Regions from separate parts of the Rheinheimera sp. KL1 genome, predicted to be linked through region 1. Evidence: predicted binding sites of a transcription regulator. Region 1 holds the regulator's gene; each other region holds the start of a gene.
The links. The regulator FNR, encoded in region 1, switches genes on or off when oxygen is low (the NO sensors DNR and NnrR bind a similar motif). The targets are predictions, from matches to a motif close to TTGATNTANATCAA.

Region 1 (7,365 bases):
GCTGAAACTATCATCGATCAAGGGCTTGGCGATTATTATAAATTTCGTACTGCCCCTGCCAGCAAAGCTCAATTGGTGCCGGATCAGTTACAACTGGTGAGTTATGACAGCACCGAAGTGTTGTCTGATCTGACTCAGCATAAAGACAATCTGACCCAGATTGAATTGTCTATTAGCGGTATCAGCTGTGCCGCCTGCGCCTGGTTGATTGAAAAACAACTGCAAAAAAATCCGGCTATTCATAACGTCAGTGTCAACTCTAGTACAGCACGCTGTGTGGTAAGTTGGGATATACAACGACTCAAACTCAGTGAGCTACTTAATATTATCAATAAGTTAGGATATCAGGCCTCACCATTTATGGCCGATCAGGAAGAAGCGGTGCAGCAAGCGGAATTACGACGGTTTTTAAAACGTCTGGCTGTGTCCGGTTTTATGAGTATGCAGGTGATGATGCTGGCTTTTGGCCTGTATTTTGGTGAATACACCGGCATTGATCCTGAATTTGAAGGTTATTTACGCTGGATCAGTTTGTTCCTGACCACTCCGGTCGTGTTTTATAGTGCTAAACCTTTTACTTTAAGTGCATGGCGAGCAGTGAAAGGCCGTGAGCTGAATATGGACGTACCTGTCACTCTAGCCGTGTTCTATACATTCCTCGCTTCTGCCTACGCTACTGTGTTTGACACTGGCGAAGTCTATTTTGAATCCGTCTGTATGTTTGTGTTTTTGCTGCAGCTGGGTAAGTTTTTTGAATTCCGCGCCAGAGCACAGGCTCGTGCAGCCACAGGAAACTTATTAAAAATTATGCCGGTATCCGCACGGCTGGTGCAAGGTGATGAACTGGTTCCTACCTCAGCACGTCGTCTGGAAGCTGGCCAAGTGATACTGGTGCAGGCTGGTGAAACTATAGCGGCAGATGGTGTGGTGTTGTCAGGCGAAAGCTCGGTGGACGAATCTATGCTCACCGGCGAATACAAAGCGGTGAACAAAGCAGCGGGTGATGCCGTCATGGCTGGCAGTATTAACCACGATGGAGTGATGAAGATCACTGTGCATCAGCCCCTCGCCCATTCACGCTTAGGCCAGATCATCGAACTGCAACAGCAGACGCTGAATCAAAAACCACAGATAGTAGAAAAAACCACTCAACTGGCACGTTTTTTTATTCAGCGCTTGTTGATTATCGCTTTAGGAACATTTTTGGTCTGGTATTTCTGGCTGGACAAAGACAGAGCGTTTTGGGTGACGTTATCTGTGTTGGTCGCCACCTGCCCTTGTGCTTTAACTTTAGCCACTCCTACAGCTATCACTTGCGCTTTGGCACGTCTTAACCGCAAAGGCATACTGATCAAAAATCAGCAAGTGCTGGAAATATTGCCACAACTCGATTCTGTCTTCCTCGATAAGACAGGCAGTCTGACACAAGGGCGTTTTAGTATTCAGCGCACTCAATTACATGACCAGGCATACAACCCGGATACGCTGCTAGCTCTGATTGCCCGTATTGAAGCGTATTCAGAACACCCTATAGCTCATGCATTTGAAAGCTATCTGGATTCAAAAATTAAAGTGGAACAAGTACAAGTTCATGTCGGGTCAGGCCTATCCGCAGTTTGGATCCGGGAGCATGGAGAGAGTTTAGAAGTCAAAGTGGGCAGCGCTGCATTTTGTGGTGCACAAGCTGAAACCACAGCTGCAGTATGCTGCAGCATTAATCAGCACCTGGTGTTTTCTGTTGAGCTATCAGACGCGGTACGTCCTGAAGTACCAGCATTGATTCAGACGTTAAAACAACGCGGATTACACTTATCCATGCTAACAGGAGATTCTTCTGCTCAGGTCGAGAATGTTCAACAGCAATTGCAATTTGATCGGGTATTTAAAGGGTGTAGTCCGGAGCAAAAAGTTGAGTATATCCGTCAGGCTGTGGCGCAAGGCGATAAGGTGCTCATGTTAGGAGATGGCATTAATGACAGTCCTTGTTTTCACGCCGCTCATGTCTCTGTAGCTCTAGATTCAGGCACAGATTTGTCGAAAAATCAGGCTGATGTGGTATTGCTGCATAACAATCTGAATTCACTACAAGAGCTAATCGAAGGTGCAGTATTAGCGCAGCGTATCGTCAAACAAAATCTGTGGTGGGCTGTAGGCTATAATCTGGTCATTATTCCTCTGGCGGTGATGGGGTTTGTCTCCCCTTACATCGCCGTGATCGGTATGTCGTTCAGCTCTATTCTGGTGGTATCAAACTCACTGAGGTTACTTAAAGCATGAGTATTATTTATGTGCTGATCCCCATTGCCATACTTTTTGTTTGTATTGGCCTTGGCATCTTTTTCTGGGCAGTGCGCAGCCGCCAGTTTGATGATTTAAACAAAGAAGGTATGAGTATTTTGTTTGACGATGAAAAGAAAACTATCAAGAGTAAAACAGATACGGATAAACAACCGCCGCAATGAGTCAGGAACTTGTCCTTAACCTGCTGGCAGCCCTGAGTATAGGTTTTTTAGGCAGCAGTCATTGTCTGGTGATGTGCGGTGGTATAGCCAGCGCATTACAACTCTCTATGCCTCAGCTAACATTTTTGCAGCAGCTGAAGTTACAACTGATGTTAAGTCTGGGCCGTTTAACAACATACAGCTTTCTGGGCGCGCTTACAGGCGCATTTGGCGCGGCTGTGCTGGTAAAACTTGGCATTAGTTTGTTCTGGCTAAAGCTGTTGGCTGGTGTATTACTGCTGCTAATGGCTCTTTATGTTGCCCGTTTGTGGTTCGCTCTGACGCTGCTTGAAAAACTGGGGGCACTGGTGTGGCGTCAGATCCAACCTATCGCAAAATCCTTATTGCCGCTCGATAGCAGCGCAAAAGCCGTGGCTTACGGTCTGAGCTGGGGCTTTTTACCTTGTGGTCTAGTGTACAGCAGTTTAGGCTGGAGTCTGGCCAGTGGCAGCGCTTTACAAGGTGCGGTATTGATGTTTGCTTTTGGTATGGGTACCTTGCCTGCTATGCTGGCGGTCGGGCGTTTCGCTCAGAGCCTGAGTCGATTTAAAAATAAACAGTGGGTTCGGGTCAGTGCTGCTCTATTACTGGCTTTGTATGCACTTTATACTATAGCTATTGCAATAGCGCCGCGAGTTTTCTAAGCTGGGAAAGTCGTTACAAAGGAATACTGTTATGTCCGGTTCAAATTTAAGTTGCCAACACTGTGGTTTTAGCCAGCTCTGCCTGCCTTTTACGTTAAATAATGCCGAACTGGATACGCTTGACGATATTATCGAACGCAAAAAGCCTCTGCACAAAGGTGACTTTTTAATTGAAGCTGGTACTCACCTGCACTCTTTGTATGCGGTACGCAGTGGGTCTTTTAAGACTTTTACCTTAACTGAATCCGGTGAAGAGCAAATCACAGGCTTTCATTTACCTGGTGATGTGATAGGTTTCGATGCGATAGGCGAGCAGCAACATCCAAGTTTTGCTCAGGCATTGGAGACGGCTATGGTTTGCGAAATTCCCTACAGCCAGATGGATCAGCTGATGGGACAATTGCCCAAATTACGCCAACAAATGATGCGTCTGATGAGTCAGGACATCAGCGGTGATCAACAAATGTTGCTGTTGTTAAACCGGAAGAACGCGGAAGAAAAACTCGCTGCCTTTCTGACCAACCTGGCCCAACGCTTTGCGAATCGCGGTTTATCGAAAAAAGAGTTCCGTCTAAGTATGACGCGTGGCGAAATAGGTAACTATTTAGGCCTGACCGTTGAAACTATTAGCCGTTTATTGGGTCGATTCCATAAGGACGATTTAATACAGGTCGATGGTAAGCTGATTTGCATCAGCGATCCGGAGGCGTTAAGTAAACTGGCTGGTGGGTCTGCTATAGCGCGCTGATCAAACCAATCCTTGATCCAGCACAAGGACTTATCAGCCTACCTTCGCTACCTTGGCTACACTTACAAGGTAAGCCTTAGCTTAGCAGGAGCATGATATGACCTTATATCCGAGAGTACTGGTGGTGCTGGACCCTTCGGTGGCTGAACAGAAAGCCCTCAAGCGCGCTGTTCAACTGGCAAAACTACAAGATTGCCATCTAACCGCTTTTCTATCGATTTACGATTTTTCCTACGAAATGACCACTATGTTATCCGGCGAAGAACGAGAGTCTATGCGCCAGGCTGTGATCAACGACAGAGAACTTTGGATCAGCGAACTGATTGCGGAACACAAAGAACAAGGTCTGAAGATAGATATTCAGGTGGTCTGGCACAACAGGCCCTTTGAAGCCATAGTGCAAGCGGTACTGGAGAAAGAATACGATTTAGTGATTAAAGGTACACATGATCACGATGTACTCAAATCGATGATTTTCACCCCTACCGACTGGCATATTTTGCGTAAATGCCCTTGCCCTGTTTTACTGGTTAAAGATCATGAATGGCCTGCACATGGCAATATACTCGCAGCAGTCAATGCGGGTAGTGAACAGACCCATCACAGCTCGCTGAATCAACGTATCATTCAGCAATCCAAACAGCTCGCCGCTTTACTCAATAGTAAAGTACAACTGGTCAACGCTTTCCCTGGTACCCCTGTCAATATAGCTATTGAAATTCCTGAATTTAATCCGAAGGAATACAGTCAGACGATGAAAACTCATCATCTGGAAGCGGTACAAAAGCTGGCTATGGAATTTGAATTGCCTGCAGCTCAAACTCATGTGCAGGAAGGCATGCCTGAAGATGTGATCCCTACACTAGCCGCACAACTGGATGCCGAGATGGTAGTGATAGGCACTATAGGCCGCACCGGTTTATCTGCTGCCATCATTGGTAATACAGCTGAGCATGTGATAGACAGGTTGGATTGTGATGTATTGGCGGTCAAACCGGCGGGTTTTGTCTGCCCTTTAGCAAAACAATAAGCTCCTTACGCTACAAAGCTGGCGTGTAGTTGGTTATACTACGCGCCATTTTTATCTGGGGTCGTTGTTTTATGTCGCATGCAGCAGAAGCCAAAGCACAATATAATCTGAATAAATTACACAAACGTCTGCGTCGTGGCGTCGGCCAAGCTATCGCCGACTTTAATATGATTGAAGATGGCGACAAAGTAATGGTGTGTTTGTCAGGCGGTAAGGATAGTTATACCCTGCTGGATATTCTGCTGAACTTACAACAATCTGCCCCTATTCAGTTTTCCATAGTGGCGGTGAATCTTGATCAGAAACAACCCGGTTTTCCTGCAGATGTACTGCCTGGTTATTTAAGTCGTATTGGTGTGGATTTTCAGATCGTCACCGAAGACACCTACTCTATTGTCAAAGACAAAATCCCTGAGGGCAAAACGACTTGCTCTTTGTGCTCGCGCTTGCGCCGTGGCATTTTATATCGCACAGCAAAAGAGCTGGGCGCCACTAAAATAGCCTTAGGTCATCATCGCGACGACATGATTGAAACTATGTTTTTAAACATGTTTTACGGCGGTAAGATGAAGTCGATGCCAGCCAAGCTCATCAGCGACAACGGTGAGCATATTGTAATTCGTCCTTTGGCTTATTGCCGCGAAAAAGATATTGAAAAATACTCTGTTGCCCGCCAGTTCCCGATCATCCCTTGTAACTTATGTGGCTCACAAGACGGTTTGCAGCGTCAGGTCGTGAAAGAAATGCTACAGGATTGGGATAAACGTTTTCCTGGTCGTATCGAAACCATGTTCCAGGCCATGCAGAATATTGTGCCCTCTCATATGATTGATAAAAATCTGTTTGATTTTGCAGGGATCAGTAAAGATAGTCCTTTAGCAGTCGAAGGTGATATGGCCTTTGATAAACCTGATGTGCCAAAAGTACCAGTGGGTTTGCTGTTGGATGAAGACGAACCGGCCGCTACCGCGGTTCAGTTTGTTGAGCTGACGTAGGGAATGGGCTTGCCCCATCCCGGCGCAAATTCCAATCCAATACCAGACTGGGTCAGCGCTTATTAAATTCATCAAAGAGCAGCATCAGCTGCTCTTTTTCATGAATAAATCCTGTTTGCTGTAGCAACTCCATCACCACTTCTGCTGTGCACAAGGCCCCTGCTTTTTGATTACGTCGTAGTTTGTATAAGGATGGCGTATCAGGTTTGATGGCAAGACGGTAACAAGACTGCAAATAAGGGCTTTGTCTGAGCATTTTTGCCGCTTCCTGCCAGGTGGCATCCAACAAAACCCAGTGTTTGACCGCTTCGCTCTGACGAGCTTCCAGCTCTGCAAGGGCCGCAGGATTTTGAGCCTGATACTGACCATGATGCAGTAGATAACAGGCTTGGGGTGTGTCAGCTAACAATGGATAAATCAAACCCAGTTGCCGTGATGCTGATAAATCAAACAATCGCTGATCTGGTGCTTTGCGCTGCCATTCAATCACCTCAACCCTGATCTTTAGTGAAGCTGAGAGCGCCTGCAACACCAAAATACCGGTGTTGGTATCTTTCTGTAACTCCCTGCTGTGGGTCAGCAGATAAAGCACCAATACGGTCACGTAGTTTAAGGCTGCTGCAGTAAAGGCGTCGCGTGATCCGGTACTTTTGAAAACTGTATTGTCGCTTTATCCGATAAAGAGGCTGGTAAAAAGATCCGGCAGCGATTTTGCTCACACAGCAACTGCTGACTCAGGGCTGCATCTGAACTTTGCGCCACGACTTCGGATGCAAAATGCACAGTCAAACCTGACACTTCAGGTAACCAGTATTTGCCCCAACCGGCCAATGAATCCAGAAGTGCATCAAACTGAGCTTGTAACTTACGCAGCTCAGCCACAGTAGCCTGCTGCGACACCGGCATCTTACTCCGTAGCTTAAAGTTTAAATCACAGGCATCGGCCCCCTCAGGTTGCTTGAGCACTATCAGCGCTTTTTGCGCGTTTAGCATCAGATCAAAAGGCAGCATCAGCTCGCCATTACCAGCAATAGTTAAAGGCGCTTCAGAAATATCAGTGGTAATTAAGGCCTTATCTACGCTACAGGCCTCACTGGTTCCGGCCTTTTGCAACACAAAAGCCAGCGTAATATCACTGAATTCGACCTTTTCACTCTTTTTCATCCGGGCATAAAAGCATCGTAATTAAATACAGTATCAGCCACAGCTGAAGCGCTAAAAGCAACCAGCACGCTGGCAAAAAAATAAGGTTTCATGATTAGCTGTCTATATGTTTAGTGTTGGCTTTGAGCATGGTGTGGATTTCATCGACATAATCCTTGCCACGCTCTGAATAACGGATCAGACCTGTGACCAGATGATGTCCGGCGACCTCACCTTCAGCGCGACGTTTGGCTCTGAGCTGGCGTAATTCCTCATACACATAAAAAGTATTGAGGTTATAAAA
Region 2 (7,365 bases), on a different contig from region 1:
GATAATGGGGGGGATGGCAGAACCCGCTGTTAAAGCCCAGTCCCAGTTGCTACGCCATTTAGCATTATCCAGCTTAGAGCGGTAATCAAAACCAATAGGACGCAGGAATAAAGCGGCCAGCGTCAGCATCATCGCCAGATAAAAACCACTGAAGGCTGTGGCATAAACCGGAGGCCAGGCAGCAAATAAAGCACCACCAGCGGTAATGAGCCAGACCTGATTACCATCCCAGTGTGGCGCAACTGCATTGATCAGTATGCGGCGTTCTGTATCGTCGCGGCCTATCACTTTTAACAGAGCACCGACACCCATATCAAAACCATCTGTAATGGTAAAACCAATCAGCAAGACGCCAACCAATAACCACCAGATAAAGCGTAAAAATTCATAATCCATATTAAACCTCCCGGGCCTGTTCGCCGTGATACTTGCCGGTATGGATAGACGCAGGGCCTTTGCGGGCGAAATGCTGCATCAACCAGACTTCGATGATCAGAAACACTGTATAAAGCGCGGTGATAGCCAATAAGCTGATCCAAATTTCTGTGGCGCTTAACTGAGAGGCTGCTAAATGAGTCGGCAGAATTTCACCTACAGCCCATGGCTGACGGCCATATTCAGCGACAAACCAACCGACCTCACAGGCAATCCATGGCAGTGGTAAAGAAAACAGCGCAGCTTTAAGCAGCCAACGTGGTTTTTCTGGCGTACGCTTGGCACTGTGATAAAAAGACAGGGCAAACACCAGCAGCATAATAAAGCCAGCAGCGACCATCACACGGAAGGACCAGAACAAGGGGGCTACTTTAGGTATGCTGTTTTGCACAGCTTGTTCCACCTGCTCTGCAGTGGCATTGACCGGGTCGTCTGTGTAGGCCATCAGCAATAAGCCATAACCTAAATCATTTTTTACCGCATCAAAAGCTGCAATATTTTCAGCTGTTTTTTCACCCGCGCGCAGTTTTTTCAACAAGCCATAAGCAGTTTGCCCATTGATAATGCGTTGACGATGAATTTCTTTCAGCTCTGCAAGCCCCATCACTTCTTTGTCCAAAGATCGGGTGGCTATCAGGCCCATAGCGCCCGGAATTTTCAGCGCATAGTCTGTGGTTTGAGTTTCTTCGTTTGGAATACCGAATAGGGTGAAATCTGCTGGTGCTTCGTGGGTTTTCCACTCAGCTTCTACTGCAGCCAATTTCACTTTTTGTACATCACCTAACTCATAACCAGATTCGTCACCTAACACAATGACAGACAAAGCGCTGGCTAAACCAAAAGCTGAAGCGATGGCAAAACTACGGCGGGCAAAAGCTAAGTCGCGACCTTTGAGCATATACCAGGCCGAAATGGCCAGTACAAACATGGCGCCTGTGACATAACCTGCTGAGACAGTATGAACAAACTTCACCTGTGCGACAGGGTTAAACACTACTTCACTGAAGCTGACCATCTCCATACGCATGGTCTCGAAATTAAATTCTGCGCCGACCGGATGTTGCATCCAGCCATTGGCGATTAAAATCCACAGCGCTGATAAGTTCGAGGCTAAGGCGACCAACCAGGTGACGGCTAAGTGTTGGACTTTGCTCAGCCTGTCCCAACCAAAAAAGAACAAGCCGACTAAGGTAGACTCAAGGAAAAATGCCATCAAGCCTTCAATAGCCAGAGGTGCACCAAAAATGTCACCGACATAATGCGAATAATAGGACCAGTTGGTGCCAAACTGGAATTCCATCGCTATACCAGTGGTCACACCTAAAGCGAAGTTAATGGCAAACAGCTTGCCCCAGAATTTAGTCATGTCGCGGTAAATTTCTTTACCCGTCATCACATAGACTGACTCCATGATAGCCAGCAAGAAGGTCATACCCAAAGTTAAGGGTACAAATAAGAAGTGGTACATTGCCGTAGCGGCAAACTGTAACCTTGAGAGTTCTACAACATCCATTCGGATTGCTCCTCCATATGGAACTGTGGGTCTGGGCCGTTGTTTTGCTTAAAGCTCCAGTCAGTAGCTAAAACTCATACATCAGAATGAGTGAAGGCCAAATTACGCCTTTTGTTGCTGGCTGGTGTTGATGCCGATCAAGAAAAATCGATGCTTCAGTTCAAATCCTGGAAAATTTGATAAAAATCGCATCAGTTATTCTGTTACCATCAAATTCCATATCAGGGGAGTGAAGGCATTAAAGATGAAAATTTTAGTGATTGGTGCGGGCTGGTTAGGGACTCAACTGGCAACTCAGTTAAAAACAGATGGCCACGAGTTATGGCTTAGCAGTCGCAGTGCAAGCAAATCTTCTGTGGTGACAGAACAGTTTGGTCATTTTGTGCTGGATTTAGCACAATCTGTGCGGCCTACTGCTGAGTTGGGGTCTTTATTCAAAGATGCTCTGATCCTTTGTACTGTGCCTGCCAGCCGCTCTGATGGTGAGGGTTATATAAGAGCGCTGACTCAGTTAGCGACTTTGATGAAACAGTTAGGTGCTGCAGCTTGTATTCATTTAAGCAGCACTGGTATTTATGAAGGTTTGACAGGCAATGTGGATGAGAAAAGTCAGCTACAACTCGCTGATCCGCGTATTGCATTGCTGGAAGCTGGTGAAAAATTACTAGCAGCGGCAGTGCCTTGCTGTACGTTACGTTTGGCTGGTTTAATTGGTCCTGGCCGTCATCCGGCCCGATTTTTATCCGGCAAGCAAGCAGGCGCGGCTGACGTGGCTGTGAATATGGTGCATAGCAGCGATATCTGCAGCGCTGTTTCTGCGATAGTTCAGCAGCAGTTATGGCCAGAGCTGTTTAACTTATCCTGTCCTGAGTTTTGCTCAAAAGCGGAGTTTTACTTAACGGCTTGTGAACTGGCCTCCTTGCCAGCTCCGCAGTTTGAGTCGAGCAGCACAGCGACACCAAGCCGCAGAGTACTCAGCACTAAATCTCAGACTATCACTGGTTTTCACTATCAATTTGAGTCAGCCTTGGCGGCTTTACCTTTTTGCAGCTGAGCTAAACTCTAAACTTCTGTAGCCGGGTAACCGGCTTCATCCAGCGCTGCAATAATCTCCTCTGCCGTTACTATGCTCTCCACACTGACCTGTTGCTGTGCTAAGTCTACTGTCACTTTGGCATCGGTCTGTAGCGCTGCGATCGCTTTATTGACCATACTGATGCAGTGATTGCAAGTCATACCTGTAACGTTCAATTGAACTTTCATTTTATCTTTCCTCTTTAGCGAATGGGGGGCCCACCATGATCTAAGTTTGACCTGTGGTAAGGTCAACTACTATTTTTTATTTTTTTGGTTGACCTTACCCTGATGGCAAGCTTTAGCCTTATTGCTATCGGGTCATCGCACCTTTTTATCTGGAGTCATAGTATGTCTGAACAGATCCAACTGAATATCAATGGAATGAGCTGTGCTTCCTGTGTGGGGCGTATTGAAAAAGCTTTAGCCAAAGTGACAGGTGTTGAACAAGTGAGTGTCAATCTGGCCAGTGAAACGGCCACAGTCAGCGGCTTGTCTGTGTCAACTGACTTACTGCTAGCGGCGGTGGAGAAAGCTGGTTATCAGGCCAGTCTGCCAGAAAAAAAGATCCAGGCTGAACAGAAGCAGACTGCTTTTTATCAGCAGGAATGGTGGCCTGTGCTCGCAAGCATGGTACTGACCTTACCTTTAGTACTGCCTATGGTTGGTTTACTTTTTGGTCAGGACTGGATGCTGGCTGCGTTTTGGCAATGGCTGCTGGCTACACCAGTACAGTTTTATTTTGGTGCACGTTTTTATAAAGCGGGCTGGGCAGCAGTGAAAGCTGGCAGTGGCAATATGGATTTATTGGTGGCTATAGGCACCAGTGCAGCATATGGCTTGTCCTTGTATTTGTGGTGGAGTTTTACTGCGCTGCATGGACAACACGGCGCGCCTCATTTGTATTTTGAAAGCAGCAGCGCGGTTTTAAGTCTGGTGCTTTTAGGTAAATATCTGGAACATAAAGCGAAAAAACGCACCACTGATGCACTAAGAGCACTGGAAAACTTAAAACCTGCAGTAGCCACTGTGTTTCAACAGGGACTCTGGGTGGACGTTAAAGCAGAGACTGTGCAACAAGGCGATTTGGTGTTGGTCAAACCTGGCGAGCGCGTTCCGGTGGATGCGGTGGTGGAGCAAGGCCAAAGCCATGTCGATGAGGCCTTGATTAGCGGCGAGTCTGTACCTGTCAGTAAAATGCCGACCGATAAAGTGACAGGAGGCTCTGTTAATCTGGATGGTGTACTACAAATCCGTGCTACTGCAGTGGGTGCTGAATCGACTCTGTCCCGCATTATTCAACTGGTAGAGCAGGCGCAGGGAGCCAAGGCTCCAGTGCAGGCCTTAGTCGATAAAATCAGCGCTATTTTTGTGCCTGTGGTTTTACTGATAGCCCTGGCGACCCTGGTCGGTTGGGGTCTGCTGACAGACAACTGGGTGACGGGTATTTTAAATGCAGTTGCTGTATTGGTCATTGCTTGTCCTTGCGCACTGGGATTAGCAACACCAGCAGCTATCATGGCGGGCACAGGTTCAGCCGCGCGTTCAGGTATTTTGATCAAGGATGCGATAGCGCTGGAGCACGCGAAGGCTGTGACTTTGGTCGTATTTGACAAAACCGGCACCTTAACTCAGGGCAAAGCTGTGTTGCAGCAAGTCAGCAATCTGGCTGATGAACCTGATGCATTACTATGGGCTGCCTCATTGCAGCAACACAGCGAACATCCGCTGGCTAAAGCTGTAGTGAGTTACGCCACAGCGCATCAGGTGGCCGCTTTGGAGGTGACTGAGTTTCAGGTGATCGCAGGCAAAGGGGTGCAAGGCAAAGTACAAGGGCACAACCTGGTCCTTGGCAGTAGTCACTGGATGCAGCAGTTGGGCATAGAGTTGCCAGTGGATCAGATTAAAACCAGTGGCGCTTCCGTGTCCTGGTTAGCTGAGCAACAAGCTAACGACAGCTATAAGTTAGTCGCACTGTTTTGTTTTACCGACGAATTAAAGCCTGATGCAGTGCAAGCTGTGAATTTGTTAAAGCAACAAGCTATTGCTGTCGCCATGCTGACAGGTGACAGTAAACAAAGTGCGGCACTCATAGCGCAGCAGCTGGATTTAACTGACTGGAAGGCAGAGGTGTTACCGGCAGACAAAGCTGCGGTCATTCAGAGCTGGCAGCAGCAGGGTTATCGGGTGGCTATGGTTGGCGATGGTATTAATGATGCCCCAGCTTTGGCCCAGGCGGATTTAGGTATAGCGATGGCGAGTGGCACTGAAGTGGCCGTCAGTGCTTCGGCTATGACCCTAATGCGCAGTAAGCCCTCTCTGGTGAGTGCAGCGTTGCAGATAGCGCGGCTGAGCTACCGTAAAATTCAGCAGAATTTGTTTTGGGCTTTTATTTTTAATGTGATCGGTATTCCTTTGGCCGCTTTGGGTTATTTAAATCCGGTTATTGCTGGAGCCGCTATGGCGTGCAGCAGTTTATTTGTCATTAGCAATGCCTTGTTGTTACAGCGTTGGAGAGCTGAGGAGTAAAATGATGGCAACTTTAGTGACCATAGGCCAGGCGGCTAAACAAACCGGACTTTCTGCCAAAATGATCCGGCATTATGAAGAAGCGGGTTTGCTTAAAAAAGCCAACAGGACAGATGCCGGGTACCGCTTGTACAGCAGTCAACAGCTGCAACAACTGAGTTTTATTAAACAAGCCCGAACTTTGGGTTTTTCTATAGCTCAGGTCAGTTCTTTACTGGATTTATGGCGAAATCCACAGCGTAGCAGTAAAGAGGTCAAACAATTGGCTGAACAGCATCTGGATGAAATTAAACAAAAAGTCGCCGAGCTGCAGCAGATGCAAAAGGTATTACAGCAATTGGCGGATAGCTGTTGTGGGGATGATCAACCCCAGTGTGCAATTCTGGATGGCTTACAAAAATAAAAGTTCGAGCTTTTTAAAAAAAAGATCCCGACTTTTGTCGGGATCTTCAGCTAAAAGCCCAGGGATTAAGGCTGATAAGAAGTTGTTAAAGTGATACCTGATGCCGCTGTGTAACCACGAATACCAATATGGTAAGTGGCTGCTACAGGGTTATTAAAGGTACAGCTTTCTGTATTGCCATTGAGGTATGGACGGCAATCATAGGTTGACGTCGTCGGTTGTGAACCACGACGGACATATAGATCCGCATCACCTGTACCGCCAGAGGTATTGACAGTCAGTACTCTCATACCCGCTGGTACTACGACTGTGTAGTATTTCCAGCTATTTGCACCGACACTGATGTTGTTGATGGCCGAGGTTGCTCCTGTACCACCGCCGCCGCCAGTGCCTGATGCAGCAGCTACAGCAGCTGCTGCATCAACAATACCAGTACCACAACTGGTACAAGTCGCAGGGAAAGAACGGGTAGTGGTTTTCAGGATGTTTTCAATTTCATCTGGTGTTGCCGCTGGTTTTTTCTGGGCAATTAATGCCGCTACACCAGCCACATGAGGTGCAGCCATGGATGTACCTTGGCTGTAACCGTAGCTGTCTGAACCCGGTGTAGTAGTTCCAGTGTTGTAAGTCGACAGAATACCATTTGGATCATTAGCCGAGTTCATCGCGCCACCAGGTGCAGCGACATCAATAGAGGTACCGTAGTTTGAGTAGTAAGCACGACCACCGCTGCGATTGGTGGAGGCTACGTTGACCACACCAGCGCAGTTACCTGGGTTGAAGTTGTTGGCGTTACCGTTGTCGTTACCTGATGCAATGACAACCACAGTGCCACGTGAGCGGGCTGAATTAATAGCAGCCTGGGTGGTAGAGTCACATGCGCCTGAACCACCTAACTCATGTTGATGACTTTTGCGGGGTTAGCGTTCGCCGGAACACCGGACACTGTGCCACCTGAAGCCCAGATAATACCGTCTGCGATATCTGAAGTATAACCACCACATTTGCCCAGTACACGCACTGGTACTACTTTAGCTCCATAGGCAACACCAGCTACACCTGAACCGTTATTGGTCACTGCAGCGACTGTACCAGCGACGTGCGTACCATGCCATGAAGAATCTTGTGCTGGGTTTGAGCCGCCGCATTCATTGGCCAACACCCAGTCACCCGGATCCCTCGCATCAGAGTCACGAGCATTGCCATCGTTACCGACAAAACTGTCAGAAATCATGTCGTAGCCAGGCAGGATATTGGCATTTAAATCAGCGTGCGGACGGTAACCTGTGTCTAACACAGCCACTACCACACCAGCTCCTGTGGCATTATCCCATGCAGTGTTTGCACGTAAACCGCCTGTAGACTCGTAGTAATGCCATTGACTGGTGTACTGGGTATCGTTTGGTATTGC
Region 3 (7,365 bases), on a different contig from region 1:
CGCCTATTTTGCCCATTTATATAGACGGTCGTAATTCTGCCATGTTTTATGGCGCTTCGATGATTTATAAACCGCTGGCGACCATGCTACTGGTGCAGGAGATGTTTAATCAGAAGCATAAAAACATCGCGATGCGGATTGGTGAACAAATCCCTTACGACAGTTTTGCTCATCTGCAATTAGAAACGCAGGCCAAAGTAAAACTCTTTAAAAAGCACTTGTATCGTCTTGCTAAAGACAAGTCGCCACTGTTTAAAACTCAAACAGCGATAGCCCATCCTGAAGATCGTATCTTATTAAAAAAGGCGGTGGAAGCTTGTCCGCTGCTTGGCGAAACCAGCGATGGTAAACAAATTTATTTATACCAGTATCAACAAAGCTCGCCTGTGCTACGCGAAATTGGTCGCTTACGTGAAATTGCCTTTCGGGCCGTAGGTGAAGGCAGTGGTCAGCGCCGCGACATTGATCAATACGATAGCTACTACGAACAACTGATTTTATGGGACAAGGAGGATTTAGAAATAGTAGGAGCCTACCGTTTTGCTAACACAGCAAAAGTCATGGCAGAAAAAGGCTTGGCGGGTTTGTACACCGCCTCTTTATTCCAATTTAACCCAGCTATGGCCCCTTACCTGGAGCAGGGCCTGGAGCTGGGTCGCAGCTTTGTACAGCCACGTTATTGGGGCAAACGTAGTCTGGATTATTTATGGTATGGCATTGGAGCTTACTTAAAACAAAACCCGGGTATTCGTTATTTATTTGGTGGCGTCAGTTTATCCAATAGCTACCCAAAAGCAGCACGGGATCTGATGGTGTATTTTTACAGCCTGTACTTCCGTTGTCCTGAACAAAGCGCAGTGCCTAATATTCCCTATGAATTACCCATGGATACAATGAGTCAATTGCAGCAACATTTTAGTGGCGATAGCTATAGCCAGGATTTTGTCCAGCTCAAACACTTGCTGGCTAATATGGGCGTGAGTATCCCGACTTTGTATAAACAATACAGTGAACTCACTGAACCTGGTGGTGTGCGCTTTTTGGCTTTTGGTGTAGACCCTGAGTTTGCCGACTGCGTGGATGGTCTGGTGCTGGTGGATATGACGAAGCTTAAAGACAATAAAAAAGCCCGCTACATCTCCTGATCCAATGCAAAGAGCAGTCTGAGTCAAAGGCTTCAGGCTGCTTTTATATCTCCCACCCTTTCCTTTTTTGTTCTACATCAATAAAAACCTTAAACATAATGAGGCTTTATAGCAACTATTGATCTGGGGCAAAGTTTCTCATATCTAAAAGCGCAGAATGACGCCAGTTTCTCAAGCTAAGGATCATTCTGATGAAAACAAGTTATAAAACAATAGCCTCTTTATTATTAGCCGTCTCTGCAGCTCCGGCTCTGGCAAACTGGTCAGTGAATGTTGGCGCTATTAGCGTCGCACCAAAAGACTCAAGCGGTCACCTGAATGTTGTTGAAACTGTAGCTGGCTTACCAGCCAATTCGACTGAAGTATCAGTAAATACCAATACTCAACTGGGCATCACCATCGACTACCAACTGAATAAAAACTGGACTCTGGAGCTCATAGCAGCCACTCCGTTCAGTCACGATGTAAAAGTAAAAGGCTCAGCTATCGATAGTCTGGCGTTGGGCAGCACTAAACATTTACCCCCAACTTTATTAGCTCAGTACCATTTTGATCTGGGTGACAGCAGATTCGATCCTTTCGTCGGTTTAGGTCTGAATTACACCAACTTCTTTCAGGAAGATGTCTCGGGCGAGTTAGTTAGCACCTTACAGGCTTTAGAGGTCACAGATGCAAACGATAAAGTAGAACTGAAGTTAAAAGACTCCTGGGGGCTGGCAATGCAAGCAGGTGTGAATATGAAGCTGGCGGATAACTGGAGTGCTCATCTGATGCTGAGCAAAATGGATATAGATACGACTGGTCGTGTACTGGTAAACAACACCACTATTCAGTCTGTTGGTGTCAGCATCGACCCTTATGTCTGGATGATTGGCGCTCGTTATTCTTTCTAAGTAAGCCACAGTCCTTCTGACCCGACAAGTTGCGAAGTCAGAAGGACGTCCTCAGAAAGCCTCAGCCAACTTGTCTAAATGCAGCTGTGGCACATTAAACTGGATCCCTATAGATAAACCACGTTCTTCCAGTCTGGAATTTCGTACTTCGCCCTGAATTTTCTGATCTATCCCTGTTTTGTCGCACTGAATATGTAAAATCACAGGGGCAAGATTCACTCTGCTGCCCTTATGTGAGGGCTCAAACAGAAAACGGCAACCACCACTGGATACATCAATTAAGTGCCCTTTAAAACTGCGGCTGTTATGCACCACGTCCGGATCCAGACGCACGGAAGCTGGAATAAAAATGCTGCTGCGTTTCTCGTTGCGCAAAGCCCGGCGTTGGATAAACTGCGGGAAGCTGATAGCCACCAATTTATCCGGAAAGCGCATCAGCTGTAACAACTCAGATTTGAATGCAAAACATTCACCTACCGAATCTTCAACCAGAAATCGGCACACGACAGCCAGGCCATTGACAAAAAAACGATCAGGTAAGATGTCATCGTCAATGCGGAATAACACATATTTACCCGTTTTATAACCGACCAGTTCACAGCTACAACGGCTCTTGCGTTGATCCAATAGCTCAAGATCTAAACGCTGGCCAATTTTGACATGGGACAGCCATTCTTTGTTGTCAGGTTGTTCAGTGCTCACTGCGACTTGCATACCCTATCCTTCAGGCTTGACCGACCTCATGTCGGACATCTCACTCAAACGGGTGAATAAAAAGAGATACGGATAGTTTGTAAAAAAATGTGTCGGGGATCAAGTTAAAAATGAAAATATCTGCAAAAGTTATAATGCAAAGATAGAAATTTAAAAATATCGCTACAAAAATGACAAAACCTGCCGAAGCAGGTTTTGTTTTATCAGTTATACGCTATTAGCCTAACCAGACTCGAGCATTGCGGAACATCCGCATCCACGGGCTGTCTTCCTGCCACTCATCCGGATGCCAGCTGTTTGCCACAGTGCGGAATACCCGCTCAGGGTGAGGCATCATAATGGTGACCCGGCCATCGGTTGTCGTTAACGAGGTAATACCCAGCGGTGAACCATTTGGATTCGACGGATATTGCGTAGTCACATTGCCGTAGTTATCGACAAAACGTAAGGCCACTGTGCCGCTTTGATCAGCAGCTTGTAGCGCAGCTTGTGAGGCAAACTCGGCATGACCTTCACCGTGTGATACAGCGATAGGCATACGGGAGCCTGCCATACCTTTAAAGAATAAAGAGGCACTTTCCTGCACTTCAACCAGACTGAAACGAGCTTCAAAACGCTCTGACTTGTTGCGAACAAAACGTGGCCATAAGTCAGCACCAGGGATCAGGCTCTTCAGATTCGACATCATCTGACAACCGTTACAAACGCCTAAGCTAAACGTGCTTTCACGTTCAAAAAACGCCGCAAATTCAGCGCGGGCTTTGTCGTTAAACAGCACAGACTTAGCCCAACCTTCACCAGCCCCCAATACGTCACCGTAGGAGAAGCCACCGCACGCCACTAAACCGTTAAATTCAGACAGTGAACGGCGACCCGACAGTATGTCGCTCATATGCACGTCAACCGCATTAAAGCCTGCTCTGTTGTAGGCCGCTGCCATCTCGACATGAGAGTTCACACCCTGCTCACGCAGAATAGCGACTTTCGGCTGTACGCCTTTGAGGATATAAGGCGTAGCTACATCTTCGTTCAGGTCAAAGCTTAATTTTGCATTTAAACCTGGGTCTGTCACATCAGCTTTAGCGACAAATTCCTGACGAGCACCTTCAGGGTTATCCCGCATCAGCTGCATTTGATAGGTGGTTTCAGCCCAGATGGTACGTAAGGTCGTACGGCTGTTGCTATACACCAGCTGGTCGCCACGACTGATCTGAATTTGATCGTCTGTTGTCACTTCACCTAATAAATGCGCCACAGCAGATAAATGATGCTGAGCTAAAATCGCCTGCACTACAGGTAAATCGCTGTTCGCTACTTGAATGACAGCACCTAATTCTTCACTGAAGAGTACTGCCAGGTTATCTGTACCTAAGCTTTGAATATCTACCTTGACACCAGCTTTACCGGCAAAAGCCATTTCAGCTAGCGTGACAAACAAACCACCGTCAGAGCGGTCGTGGTAGGCCAGTAATTTCTGCTGGGCCACTAAAGCCTGTATTGCCTGATAGAAATTCATCAGTAATTCAGGGCTTTCCAGATCCGGCGCTGTCTGGCCTAACTGCTTATACACCTGAGCTAAACAGGAAGCACCTAAACGGTTAGCGCCCTGGCCTAAATCCAACAGAATAAGGCTGCTTGCGCCTTTGTCGGTGCGCAGCTGTGGTGTCACAGTACGACGCACATCTTCAACCCGGGCGAAGGCTGTGATAATCAAAGATAAAGGTGATGTCACTGTCTTCTGTTCACCATCCTGTTGCCAGCTGGTTTTCATCGACATCGAATCTTTACCTACAGGGATAGTTAAACCCATAGCTGGACATAACTCTTCACCTATGGCTTTGACCGCCTGATACAAACCAGCGTCTTCACCAGGGTGACCTGCAGCAGACATCCAGTTGGCCGACAGTTTGATATGTTTAATATCACCAATCTGCGTGGCAGCAATGTTAGTGATTGATTCAGCCACTGCTAAACGGGCAGAAGCGGCGAAGTCTAATAAAGCGACTGGCGTACGTTCGCCCATTGACATAGCTTCACCATGATAAGTGTCATAGGACGCTGCAGTCACACCGCAGTTCGCTACAGGCACCTGCCATGGACCGACCATCTGATCTCGTGCCACTAAACCTGTGACTGTGCGATCGCCAATGGTGATCAGGAAGGTTTTTTCAGCAATAGTAGGTAAACGTAATAAACGTTCAGCGGCATCGGCCACTGTCACGCCGTTCAGATCTAACGCCTTGCCTTCTGTCACCTGAGTTTTCACATCACGGTGCATTTTAGGCGCTTTGCCCAGCAGTACGTTCAGTGGCAGGTCGATAGGTGTATTGCCAAAATGCTGATCGGATAACGTCAAGTGGTGTTCAGCTGTCGCTTCACCTACCACTGCATAAGGTGCGCGCTCACGTTTACAAATCTCTTCAAACACTGACATTTGGTCGGCTGGAATGGCCATAACATAACGTTCTTGTGATTCGTTACACCAGATTTCCAGCGGAGACATGCCTGGCTCGTCGTTTGGCACGTTACGTAATTCAAACTTACCACCCACACCACCATCGTTGACCAGCTCAGGGAAGGCATTAGATAAACCACCTGCGCCTACGTCATGGATAAAACAAATAGGGTTTTTATCGCCCAGCTGCCAGCAGCGGTCGATCACTTCCTGACAACGGCGCTCAATTTCAGGGTTTTCACGTTGTACTGAGGCAAAATCTAAATCTTCAGCCGACTGGCCTGAAGCCATAGAAGAAGCGGCACCACCACCTAAACCAATGTTCATGGCCGGGCCACCCAGCACCACTAACTTGGCACCAACAGGTAACAAACCTTTTTGTACGTGTTCAGCACGGATATTACCCATACCTCCGGCGATCATGATTGGCTTGTGGTAACCACGGATTTCTTCGCCATTGTGGCTTGGTACTTTTTCTTCGTAAGTACGGAAGTAACCCAGAATATTTGGACGGCCAAATTCGTTGTTAAAGGCTGCACCACCTAACGGGCCTTCGGTCATAATGTCCAAAGCTGTCACTATGCGGTCTGGTTTACCAAAATCAGTTTCCCACGGCTGTTCAAAACCCGGAATACGTAAGTTCGATACAGAAAAACCTGACAAACCAGCTTTTGGTTTAGCACCTACGCCAGTAGCGCCTTCATCACGAATTTCACCACCAGAACCTGTCGCAGCGCCTGGGAACGGCGAAATAGCTGTTGGGTGGTTGTGAGTTTCCACTTTCATCAACACATGAATATCTTCATGGTTGTAGCCATATTCCTGAGTGTCAGCAGACGGGAAAAAACGGCCAGCTTTAGAGCCTGTCATCACAGCAGCATTGTCTTTGTAGGCAGACAACACATGATCCGGCGTTTTTTCGAAAGTATTTTTAATCATTTTAAACAGCGACTTCGGCTGTTGTTCGCCATCTATAGTCCAGTCGGCGTTAAAGATTTTATGACGGCAGTGCTCAGAGTTGGCCTGCGCAAACATATAGAGTTCAATATCATTTGGGTTACGGCCCAACTGATTAAAATTGGTCACCAGATAATCGATTTCATCATCAGCTAAAGCCAGCCCCATCTCGATATTGGCTTTAACTAAAGCATCACGGCCGCCGTTGATAATATCCACTGAACTTAAAGGCGCTGGTTCAGCTTTACGGAACAGCGCTGAAGCTTGTTCAAACTCGCTGAACACCACTTCCATCATGCGGTCGTGTACTAAGCCTTTTAACTGCTGCAGTTGAGCTTCAGTTAAAGTCGCAGTGGTCTGAACATAATAAGCCACACCACGCTCTAAACGTTTGACCTGACTCAGGCCACAGTTTTTGGCAATATCAGTGGCTTTGGAAGACCATGGAGAAATAGTGCCAGGGCGCGGCGTCACCAGCAGCAATAAACCTTCTGGTGTATGGCTGACGATAGTAGGTCCGTAAGTCAGCAACTTGCTTAAAACAGTCTGTTGTTCAGCCGACAGTTCGCTGCTTAAATCAGCAAAATGCATAAATTCGGCATACACACCATTCACAGGCAAATTGGCTTTAACACAAAGATCGATGAACTTCTGAACTCTAAACTCGGACAGTGCAGGTGCACCACGCAGGATCAACATAGGTTTTTTTTCCGTTGGTTGAGCGACAATGGAACCCAAAATCAGGCGCCGCATTATAAAGAAAAAACGCCTGCATTGGTATGAATAAGATCTGACGACCAGCAGGAATTTTGGTATAAATGGCGCTCTTTTTAATCAAAGGCAGAACCGGATGATTCGATTTGGTATTTCAGCAGCTGTATTAACAGCAGTAGTTTCTTGTACTCCGGTACAGGAACCTGTTCAGCTTCATGAAATTTATCAAAGAGATAGCATTCGTGTTGGTATTTTAAACAGTCCTACCAGCTACTATGTAGGTGCTGATGGTCCAACAGGTTACGACTATGAACTGTCAGTCGCTTTAGCGGAGAAATTGGGCGTGGAGCTGGAGCTCTTCCCTAGTTATCAGCGTGAAGAATTACTGCAAAAATTGGATTCAGGTCAGGTCGATTACATAGCCGGTGGTTTAGCTGTCACCGAAAGCAGGAAACAAAAATATCGTATAGCTCCGGCTTACTTATGG

Region 2: WH43_RS14675 (cytochrome ubiquinol oxidase subunit I) is a predicted target of FNR. The motif match lies at 2,076-2,089, and genes of this name have one in related genera.
Region 3: WH43_RS17805 (OmpW/AlkL family protein) is a predicted target of FNR. The motif match lies at 1,213-1,226, and genes of this name have one in related genera.

What each region holds. Positions count from the first base shown of each region.
Region 1 is NZ_LAMX01000028.1:37,117-44,481, forward strand. Features, by position in the region: gene WH43_RS16765 (heavy metal translocating P-type ATPase) at 1-2,277, shown strand, start outside; gene ccoS (cbb3-type cytochrome oxidase assembly protein CcoS) at 2,274-2,462, shown strand; gene WH43_RS16775 (sulfite exporter TauE/SafE family protein) at 2,459-3,145, shown strand; gene fnr (fumarate/nitrate reduction transcriptional regulator Fnr) at 3,147-3,893, shown strand; gene uspE (universal stress protein UspE) at 3,991-4,923, shown strand; gene ttcA (tRNA 2-thiocytidine(32) synthetase TtcA) at 4,995-5,918, shown strand; gene WH43_RS16795 (DTW domain-containing protein) at 5,971-6,522, opposite strand; gene WH43_RS16800 (DUF2987 domain-containing protein) at 6,528-7,082, opposite strand; gene WH43_RS16805 (glucosaminidase domain-containing protein) at 7,177-7,365, opposite strand, start outside.
Region 2 is NZ_LAMX01000026.1:92,730-100,094, forward strand. Features, by position in the region: gene cydB (cytochrome d ubiquinol oxidase subunit II) at 1-396, opposite strand, end outside; gene WH43_RS14675 (cytochrome ubiquinol oxidase subunit I) at 398-1,948, opposite strand; gene WH43_RS14680 (NAD-dependent epimerase/dehydratase family protein) at 2,193-3,002, shown strand; gene WH43_RS14685 (heavy-metal-associated domain-containing protein) at 3,011-3,211, opposite strand; gene WH43_RS14690 (heavy metal translocating P-type ATPase) at 3,374-5,551, shown strand; gene cueR (Cu(I)-responsive transcriptional regulator) at 5,553-5,954, shown strand; gene WH43_RS20755 (S8 family serine peptidase) at 6,020-6,808, opposite strand; gene WH43_RS20760 (S8 family serine peptidase) at 6,847-7,365, opposite strand, start outside.
Region 3 is NZ_LAMX01000032.1:9,088-16,452, reverse strand. Features, by position in the region: gene olsF (bifunctional ornithine lipid synthase OlsF) at 1-1,145, shown strand, start outside; gene WH43_RS17805 (OmpW/AlkL family protein) at 1,337-2,038, shown strand; gene WH43_RS17800 (PilZ domain-containing protein) at 2,090-2,752, opposite strand; gene purL (phosphoribosylformylglycinamidine synthase) at 2,970-6,863, opposite strand; gene mltF (membrane-bound lytic murein transglycosylase MltF) at 7,015-7,365, shown strand, end outside.